DNA from 2 places in the Massilia sp. WG5 genome. Region 2 is predicted to be linked to the other one. Evidence: predicted binding sites of a transcription regulator. Region 2 holds the regulator's gene; the other holds the start of a gene.
The links. Region 2 encodes sigma-54, which starts transcription at its own class of promoters, with help from an activator protein. Its sites were predicted from a motif close to TGGCANGNAANCTGCTTT; they were not measured.

Region 1: AM586_RS08630 (PEP-CTERM sorting domain-containing protein) is a predicted target of sigma-54. The motif match lies at 2,308-2,325, and genes of this name have one in related genera.

The regions. Positions count from the first base shown of each region.
Region 1 covers NZ_CP012640.2:1,939,385-1,944,168, reverse strand. The annotation lists gene AM586_RS08645 (ABC transporter ATP-binding protein) at 1-182, shown strand, start outside; gene AM586_RS08640 (ABC transporter permease) at 169-1,275, shown strand; gene AM586_RS08635 (ABC transporter permease) at 1,265-2,188, shown strand; gene AM586_RS08630 (PEP-CTERM sorting domain-containing protein) at 2,421-3,230, shown strand; gene AM586_RS08625 (ATP-binding cassette domain-containing protein) at 3,283-4,784, opposite strand, start outside.
Region 2 covers NZ_CP012640.2:3,959,393-3,964,176, reverse strand. The annotation lists gene AM586_RS17715 (3-hydroxyacyl-CoA dehydrogenase family protein) at 1-737, opposite strand, end outside; gene AM586_RS17710 (enoyl-CoA hydratase/isomerase family protein) at 815-1,900, opposite strand; gene hpf (ribosome hibernation-promoting factor, HPF/YfiA family) at 2,000-2,377, opposite strand; gene AM586_RS17700 (RNA polymerase factor sigma-54) at 2,440-3,924, opposite strand; gene lptB (LPS export ABC transporter ATP-binding protein) at 3,927-4,706, opposite strand; gene lptA (lipopolysaccharide transport periplasmic protein LptA) at 4,703-4,784, opposite strand, start outside.

The DNA.
Region 1 (4,784 bases), 2.0 Mb from region 2:
AGCTCGACGAGCTGTTCATGATGTGCGACCGGATCGCGGTGCTGGCCAAGGGCCGCCTGTCACGCGCGGTGCCGGTGGCAAGCACCAGCGTCAACCAGATCGGCAGGTGGATGGGCGGCGATTTTGAAAACGAAGACGATAAACAAGTAAATAAGCAAGGAGTTGCGCATGTCCCGGCTTGAAGCCCGTCCCGAACCCTCGCGCGCCATGATGCTGGCCTCGCCGCTGATCGCGGCCCTGGCCATGCTGGCGACCGGCTCGCTGCTGTTCCTGTTCCTCGGCCAGGCGCCGCTGCACGCCTTCTACGTCTACTTCATCAAGCCGCTCACCGGCGAATACGGGGTCGGCGAACTGCTGCTGAAGGCGACCCCGCTGATCCTGTGCGGCGTCGGTCTGGCGATCGGCTTTCGCGCCAACGTCCACAACATCGGCGCCGACGGCCAGCTGACCATGGGCGCGGTCGCCGCCGGCTGCGTGGCCCTGTACTTCGACGGCGTCGACGCGCCATGGATCCTTCCCCTGATGATCGCGGCCGGGGCGCTGGGCGGCATGGCCTGGGCCGCCGTGCCGGCCCTGCTGCGCACCCGCTTCAATACCAGCGAGATCCTGGTCAGCCTGATGCTGGTGTACGTGGCCTACCTGTTCCTGGGCTACCTGGTGCACGGTCCGCTGCGCGACCCGGCCGGCTTCAACTTCCCGCAGTCGAAGATGTTCGGCGACGCCGCCATGCTGCCGCTGCTGAAGGAAGGCCTGCGCGTGAACGCCGCCTTCATCCTGGCGCTGCTGGCGGTGGCCGGCGCCTGGTTCTTCTGCCGCCATACCTTCGCCGGCTACCGCATGCAGGTCAGCGGCATGGCGCCGGCGGCGGCGCTGTACGCCGGCTTTTCCGAACCGAAGAATGTCTGGCTCGCGTTTCTCGCCAGCGGCGCGCTGGCCGGCGTGGCCGGGGTGGGGGAGGTGGCCGGTCCGCTCGGCCAGCTGCAAGGCTCGGTCTCGCCGGGCTACGGTTTCGCCGCCATCATCGTCGCCTATGTCGGACGGCTGCATCCGCTCGGGGTGCTGCTGGCCTCGCTCCTGATGTCGCTGCTGTACATCGGCGGCGAGTCGGCCCAGATCGAGCTGCAGCTGCCCTCGGCCATCACCGGCCTGTTCCAGGGCCTGCTGCTGTTCTACCTGCTGGCGGCCGACCTGTTCATCCATTACCGCTTCAAGCCGCGCGCCGCCCATCCGGCGCCGGCCCTTCCCCTCGCTTCGGAGACCGTGCATGAATCCTGACCTCGTCATTGCCTTCCTCGCCAGCACCGCCGGCGCCGCCACGCCGCTGGTGCTGGCCTCGACCGGCGAACTGGTCGCCGAACGCGCCGGCGTGATCAACCTCGGGCTCGAGGGCATCATGCTGGTGGGCGCGGTGGCCGGTTTCTCCACCACCCTGCATACCGGCTCGCTGGGCCTGGGCCTGCTGGCGGCGCTCGCGGCCGGCGTCGCGATGGCGCTCGTCTTCGCCGTGCTGGTGCTGACCCTGCAGACCAACCAGGTCGCCACCGGCCTGGCGCTGACCCTGTTCGGCCTCGGCCTGTCGGCCTTCCTCGGCCGCGACCTGGTCGGCCAGACCGTCGCGCCGATGCCGCACCTCGACATCCCGGGCCTGTCCGGCCTGCCGTTTGCCGGGCCGCTGCTGTTCCGCTTCGACGCCATGGTCTACGTCTCGCTGGCGCTGGTGGCGCTGGTCGGCTGGCTGCTGGCGCGCACCCGCCTCGGCCTCCTGATCCGCGCGGTGGGAGAGTCGCCGCACAGCGCCCACGCGATCGGCATGCCGGTCGTCCGCCTGCGCTATGCCGCCGTGCTGTTCGGCGGCGCGCTGGCGGGCCTGGGCGGCGCCTACCTGTCGCTGGCGCTGACCCCGATGTGGGTCGAGGGCATGACGGCGGGGCGCGGCTGGATCGCGCTGGCGCAGGTGGTGTTCGCGACCTGGAAACCGCGCGGCCTGCTGCTGGGCGCCTACCTCTTCGGCGGCGTCACCGTGCTGCAGTTCCACGGCCAGGGCTTCGGCCTGGCCATTCCCTCGGAATTCCTGTCGATGCTGCCCTACCTGGCGACCATCGTGGTGCTGGTGATCATCTGCCGCAATCCCCAGACCATCCTGCTGAACAAGCCGATGTCGCTGGGACAGAACTTCAAGGCCGATTGAGCGGAGCGGAGGCCGGCGACATGAGTAAATTTTCTCTTGTGCAATAAAAGTTGTCGAAAAATCTTACACCTGGGTTTTCGTAAAAATGTAAGTTCTTGTTTTTATGATGTATTTACTTTTGGCATGATAGTTGCTTATATTTATCTGCCGATTCCAGAAGTAAATTTGCTTGGACTTCGGTTCACAATTTACAAAAATAGCAACGTCCTCATCACTTAAATACAAAGACAATATGAAAATCCAGAACGCAATCAAAGCAGCATTCGGTGCTCTCCTGATCGGCGCCGCCGCACAAGCTTCCGCTACCGCCGTTACCGCTTCCGGCGCCTCGCTGACCACCGACGCGCTGCTGACCGCCGGCACCTACACGGGCAGCTTCGACCTGTCCTTCCTGCCGAGCCAGTACACTATCAACAGCATCGGCTTCACGTTCAATTTCACGGACAACGTCGACCCGTTCAAGACCGTGACTGAGACGACGACGTCGTTCGATAGCAAGCTCTCGCCCCTTACCGCTTACAACATCACCACCACCACGGTGACCAACACGGGTGTGGCGGAAAGCGTTCAGCTGTCGTTCGGCTCGCTCACCTTGAAGGGCGCAACCGCTGCCGTCAACAAGGTCGACAACGGCACGCCGGTCGACGTGTCCAGGGCTGGCACTGTTTATACGAAGAGCGCCGGCAAGACGGTCTGCACGTGGGCCGAAGCCAGCGCGAAGAACTCCTCGTGCAAGGCAAACGATGGCACCATCGTCGACCGGACCATTAAGAACACCACGACCAACGACTACACCGGCGACATCACGCTGGCGTCCCTGGCATCCTACAAGGACCAGCTGGCTGGCCTGCTGAACAACAAATCGCTGGGCTTCAGCCTCGGCGTGACCGGTGACCTCGTCTTCAAAGGCGGAACCCTGAACATCGACTACACCGACACCACCCCGGCCCCGTCGCAGAGCGTTCCGGAACCGGCTTCGCTGGCGCTGTTCGGCATCGCCCTGATGGGCGTGGCCGGCGTCCGCCGCGCACGCCGCGGCTAAGCACGCGATCGTCCAGAACACCCTGCACGGCCAGCGCCGTGCAGGGTGTTTTTCATTGCAGGACGCAAGGCTGGCCGGGCAGCCAGCCCGCCGGGCCCCAGTCGAGGCGGTGGGTGAGCTTCAGCCCGTCCAGGAAGCGCTCGTCGTGCGACACGACGATGAGCGCCCCCGGCCACGAGGCCAGCATCGCTTCCAGCGCCTCGACGCCGGCGATGTCGAGGTGATTGGTGGGTTCGTCGAGCAGCAGCAGGCGCGGCGCCGGCTCCCGCAGCACGGCGCACAGCAGCGCCCCGCGCATCCTTTCGCCGCCGCTCAGGCTCCCGGAAGGTCGCAGCACGCGGTCCGGCTTCAGGCCGGCCAGCGCCAGGTATTGGCGCAGCCGGCCCTCGTCGATGCCGGTGGCGACGGCGCCCAGCTGATCGCGCAGGCTGCGATCCGGCTCGAGCATCGCCAGATGCTGGTCGAGCAGCACCGATGGCAGCGTGCGGCAGCGGCCCGCGACGGGCGCGATCTCGCCGGCGATGACCCGCAACAGGGTCGACTTGCCGCAGCCGTTCGGCCCGCGGATCGCGATCCTGGCCGCGCCGCTCGCGCCCCAGTCCAGCGGCTGGCGCAGTCCCCACGGCGCCGCCAGTGCTTCCAGCACCAGCGCCGCCTGGCCGTCCGGGATGCGCAGGTCCAGCACCGGAAAGCTGGGCTGCTCGAGTGCGCCGTCCAGGGCGTCGAAGGCGTCGAGCACGTCCTGCTGCACTTCCTCGCGGCGCCGGGCATGGCGTTCGGCGCGCGCGCCCTCGGTCTGCTGGGCCCGCTGGGGCAGGGCGTTGAGGACGATCTTCGGCTGGCCGCCGGCCGCCTTCGCGCGCGCGCCGCGCGCACCCTTGCGCGCCGCGCGCTCGGCTTCCGTGCGCATCGCCGCTGCCGCGCTGCGGCGTTCGACCCGCGCACGTTCCAGCCTCGCTTGCGCCGAGGCCAGTTCGGCGCCGCGCTGCGCCTCCACCTGCGACCAGCCGCCGCCATAGCGCCGCAAGCCGCAGGCATGGACTTCGAGCGTGCGGTCGGCATACTCCAGCAGTTCGCGGTCGTGCGAGATCAGCAACAGGCCGCGTCCGCCGGCGCGCCAGGCCTGCATCTGCGCGATGAGGAAGCGGCGCCGTTCGCGGTCCAGGTGGTTGCCGGGTTCGTCCAGCACCAGCAAGCCGGCCTCGCTGCAGAAGGCGCCGATCAGGGCGAGCAGGGTGCGCTGGCCGCCGGACAGTGCGTCCGGCGCCATCGACTCGTGCAGCCCGGCCTGGCCGAGCATGGCCTGCCAGTGCGCTTCGAGGTCCCAGCGTTCGCCGATGAGGTCGAAGTCCTCGTCGCGCGCTTCGCCCGCCGCCAGCCGGCGCAGGGCGCCCAGCGGGGCGTCGAGGCCGGCCAGTTGCGCGAGACGCGTGGCGCGGGCGGGGCCGGCCTGCTGTTCGACGTGACGAACCGCAACGGCGCGCTCGACGCGGCCTTTCGCCGGTTCCGCCAGGCCGGCGACGACGCGTCCGAGCGACGACTTGCCGCTGCCGT
Region 2 (4,784 bases):
ATCAGGGTATGCAGGCCGCCGAGGTCGGCGCTCTCGAAGGGCCCCATGATGCTGTAGCGCCGCCCCAGGCAGGCTTTCATCACGGCGTCCACGGTCTCGGGCGTGGCCGCGCCGGAACGCACGATGTGGAGCGCTTCGCGCAGCACCGCGAACTGCAGCCGGTTGCCGATGAAGCCGGGAATCGCCGCCTTCAGCACCACCGGCTCCATGCCGATGCCGGCCAGCAGGCGCACGCTGCGCTCGACCGCGTCGGGCGCCGTCGCGCTGCCCGGCACCACTTCCACCAGCGGAATCAGGTGCGGCGGGTTCCAGAAATGCGCGACCAGGAACCGGGCCGGTTTCCGCATGTGTTCGGACAGCGCGTCCGGCGGAAAACCGCTGGTATTGCTGGCGATGATGGCATCCGGCGCCATGATGTCTTCGAGCTGGGCATACAGCGTGTGCTTGGCCCCGAGGACTTCGGGAATCGCTTCGATGGCCATGGCGGCGCCGGCCAGTTCGTCCAGGCCGCCGCTCACGCGCAGGCGCGCGAGCGCGGCGTCGCGTTGCGGCGCGTCGACCAGGCCCGCCGCCATCAGCTGCGACAGGATGTCGGCCGCGCGGACAGGAATCCCGGCCGCGCGTTCGGGGTCGGCTTCCACTACCAGCGTGGCGTGGCCGGCCAGCGCGAACTGCGTCGCGATGCCAACGCCCATCAGGCCGCCTCCGACGACACCGATGACGTGAATATCTGTCATGTTGTCTCCTTATGCGAATGGCGCAACGATAGCAGGGATGATGCATTGCGTCATCGGAAAGCGGGGCACTACAGTATTTATACTAGGTCCCGCAGCGGATGCGCATGCGCCGGCCACACCGGCTCGAAGAAGCGCGCCACCATCTCCGGTGTGACGGCCTCGAGCGTCGGCGGGTTCCATGCCGGCGCATTGTCCTTGTCGATCACCAGGGCGCGCACGCCTTCCAGCACCTCGCCGTGCTCGAAGTTGCGGCGCACCAGGGAGCGCTCCATGCGCAGGCAGCCGGCCACGTCCATGCTGGCGCCGCGCACCAGCATCTCGCGCGTCACGGACATCATCAGCGGCGAGCGCTGGCGCATGGCGGCCAGGGCTTTCTGCGCGAAGGGGCTGGCGTCGCCGGCCAGCGACTCCATCACGGCCTGCACCGAGGATGCCGCGAAATGGCGATCGATCAGCGCACGCTGTTGCTGCAGCTGGCTGTCGCCTGCCTGCGCTGCGAACGGCGCCGCGAAGGCGCGGATCGCGGCCGGCAATTGTGCGCCCGGCGTGGCGGCGATCAGGTCCTGCAGCGCAGGCAATTGCGCAGCGGGGACAAACACGTCGGCCAGGCCGACGTAGAGGGCATCGGCGGCGCCGATGGTGTTGCCGGTCAGGCCCAGGTACATGCCGAGCGCGCCCGGCGCATGCGACAGGAAATGGCTGCCGCCGACGTCCGGGAACAGGCCGATGTTCACCTCGGGCATCGCCATCTTCGTGCGTTCGGTCACGACGCGCAGGCCGCTGTCCGGGCCGCCTTGGGCGATGCCCATGCCGCCGCCCATAACCACCCCGTCCATCAGCGCAATATACGGTTTCGGATAGAAATGGATCAGGTGGTTCAGCGCGTATTCTTCGGTAAAGAAGTCTTCCAGCAGCGCACTCCCGCCCGTCGGCGTGGCATGCCCGGCCTGGTGGAAGAAGCGGATGTCGCCGCCCGCGCACAGGGCTTTTTCGCTGGTGCTCTTGATAATGACGGCGTCGACGCCGGCCTCGTCGCGCCAGGCCAGCAGGGCTGCCGTCAGCGCGCGCACCATGTCCAGCGACAGCGAGTTCAGGGCCTTGGGCCGGTCCAGGGTAATGATGCCGGTGCCGTTGGCGACGCGGGTCTGCACGTATTCGCTCATGTCTCTTTGTTATTCATGAAATGGAAAACGGCATTCTAGCGCCCAACAAACGAAAAGGGCGCCAATGCGCCCTTAGTCCTTGCTGTGCCTGCGGAATGATCACGCTGCGGCGGCAGCTTCTCCTCCCTCAATGGACTCGTTGGATTCGTTGCTCATGCGTTTCAGCGGAGTGTTACTGTGATTCTGAAGCATCTGCTTGTACTTCTGGACTTGCCTGTCGAGGCGGTCCATCAGCATGTCGATCGCGGCGTAGAGGTCGTGTGCGGCGCTCGCAACGTGAACGATCTTCCCAGCAACGCGCAAGTTGATCTCGGCCTTCTGGCGTTTTTCTTTCTCGGTGAGATTGTCTATGCAGAGGATGACGTGGGAGTCGATCACTTGATCGAAATGGCGGGTGATGCGTTCAAGCTTGTTCTGTACGTATTCTCGGATTGCTGGGGTTACATCGAGATGATGTCCGCTGATAGTGAGATTCATACACACTCCTTTGAAGATGCGCTGCCAGGACATGCGCGCATCTTGCGCAGCTGGGCAGCTTGTTACAAGGATTTGCGAAGGCTAACGGGCGGGATCTTCAGCGCCTCACGGTATTTCGCGACCGTGCGGCGTGCGATAACCATTCCCTGTTCCCCTAGCATCTCCGCGATCTTGCTGTCGGATAAAGGGTTCTTGGGGTCTTCTGCTCCTGTGAGTTGTACGATAAGAGCCCGGATCGCGGTCGAGGATGCTTCGCCTCCTGCCTCGGTCGCGACGTGACTCCCGAAAAAGTACTTCAGCTCAAACATGCCGTGCGGCGTCAGCATGTATTTCTGCGTTGTGACGCGAGAAATTGTGCTCTCGTGTAGACCTAGTGTATCAGCTATCTCACGTAAAACAAGGGGCCGCATGGCAACTGCGCCGTGGGAGAAAAAGTTCCGCTGGCGCTCGACGATTGCTTGCGCTACACGCAGGATCGTGTCGAAGCGCTGGCGCATGTTCTTGATGAGCCACTTCGCTTCTTGCAATTGTGCATTCAGCTGCGACTCCGATTTTCCCTGCTTCATCAAGGCAGCGTAGATGCTGTTCACGCGCAGGCGCGGCATCACTTCCGGATTCAGCTGCACGCTCCAGCCGTCCTTCGCGCGGCGCACGATCACGTCCGGCACCACGAAGTCGGAGACGTCGGAAGCGAAGGCCGCGCCCGGATGCGGATTGCACTGGCGGATCACGGCCTGGGCTTCGCGCAGGTCTTCGTCGTCGCAGTCGAGGGCCTTCTTGAGCTTGTTGAATTCGCGCTGCGCGAACCAGGTCAGGTAGCGTTCGACGATGGTCAGCGCCATGCGCCGCGTCACCATCGGCACGCCGGGCATGCGGCGGATCTGCAGCGCCAGGCATTCGGCGGCGCTGCGGGCGCCGACGCCGGGCGGGTCCATGCTCTGCACCAGCGACAGGGCCGTGCGCAGTTCGTCGAACTCGATCTCCAGTTCGGGCGGCATGCGCGCATGCAGCTCGTCCAGCGATTCCTCGAGGTAGCCGTTGTCGTCGAGGGTATCGACGACGATCTCGACCAGCGCGCAGTCGCGCGGCGAGATGCAGGTCAGGCGCACCTGTTCCATCAGGTGTTCACGCAGCGAGACCGGGCTGGCTTCCAGCTGCGGGCGGCCGTCTTCGTCCTCGCCGCCGTTGCCGGAGCGGCCCGGCTCGCCCCATTCCATGTCGTGCTCGGCGCCGCCGGCCTCGCCGCTGTCGCCGCCCTCGCCCTCGCCGCCGGCGTTGTCCTTGCCCTCCTCGCCCTGGCTCTGGGCGGGCGGCGCGTCAGGCGTGGTGGAGGTCGAGGCGCCGTTGTTGATGGCGCCGTCCGCCAGCAGGCGCACGGAGCGGTCGAGCGGATCGTCGAGGCGCTCGAGCAGCGGATTGTCGCTCAGTACCTGCTCGATCTCCTGGTGCAGCTCGAGAGTGGACAGCTGCAGCAGCCGGATCGACTGCTGGAGTTGCGGCGTCAGCGCAAGGTGCTGTGATGTCTTGAGTTGCAGCGTCTGTTTCATGGCTACATCCGGAAGTGTTCACCCAGGTAGACGCGGCGGACCGATTCGTTGGCGATGATATCGTCAGGACGTCCGGAAGCCAGCACCGCGCCCTGGTTGATGATATACGCGCGATCGCAGATGCCAAGCGTCTCGCGCACATTGTGGTCGGTAATCAGCACGCCGATCCCGCGCTCCTTCAGGAAGCGCACGATGCGCTGGATCTCGATCACCGCGATCGGATCGACGCCGGCGAAGGGTTCGTCCAGCAGCACGAAGCGCGGGTCGGTCGCCAGCGCGCGCGCGATCTCCACGCGGCGCCGCTCGCCGCCCGACAGCGACAGCGCCGGGTTCTCGCGCAGCTTCTCGATCTGCAGGTCGGCCAGCAGCTCGTCCAGGCGTTCCTGGATGCGCGCCTTGCCCAGCGGCTTGCCGTTCTCGCGCTGCAGTTCCAGCACGGCGCGGATGTTCTCCTCCACCGTCAGCTTGCGGAACACCGAGGCTTCCTGCGGCAGGTAGGACAGGCCCAGCATGGCGCGCCGGTGGATCGGCAGGCTCGTGATGTCGGTGCCGTTGATGACGATGGAACCGGCGTCGGCCGGCACCAGGCCCACGATCATGTAGAACGAGGTGGTCTTGCCGGCGCCGTTCGGGCCGAGCAGGCCGACCACCTCGCCGCAGGCGACCTGCAGCGAGACGTCGCGCACCACCAGGCGCTTGCCGTAGCTTTTCTGCAGCCCCTTGACGACCAGGGTGCTGCCGGCGCCGGTGACGGCGGCGGCGTCTGCGTGGACATCCATCATTGCTTGGCTGCTCCCGACGGTGCTGCGGCCGGCGCCGCAGCGGGTGCCGCAGCGGGCGGACTACGGCGCGGTGCGATG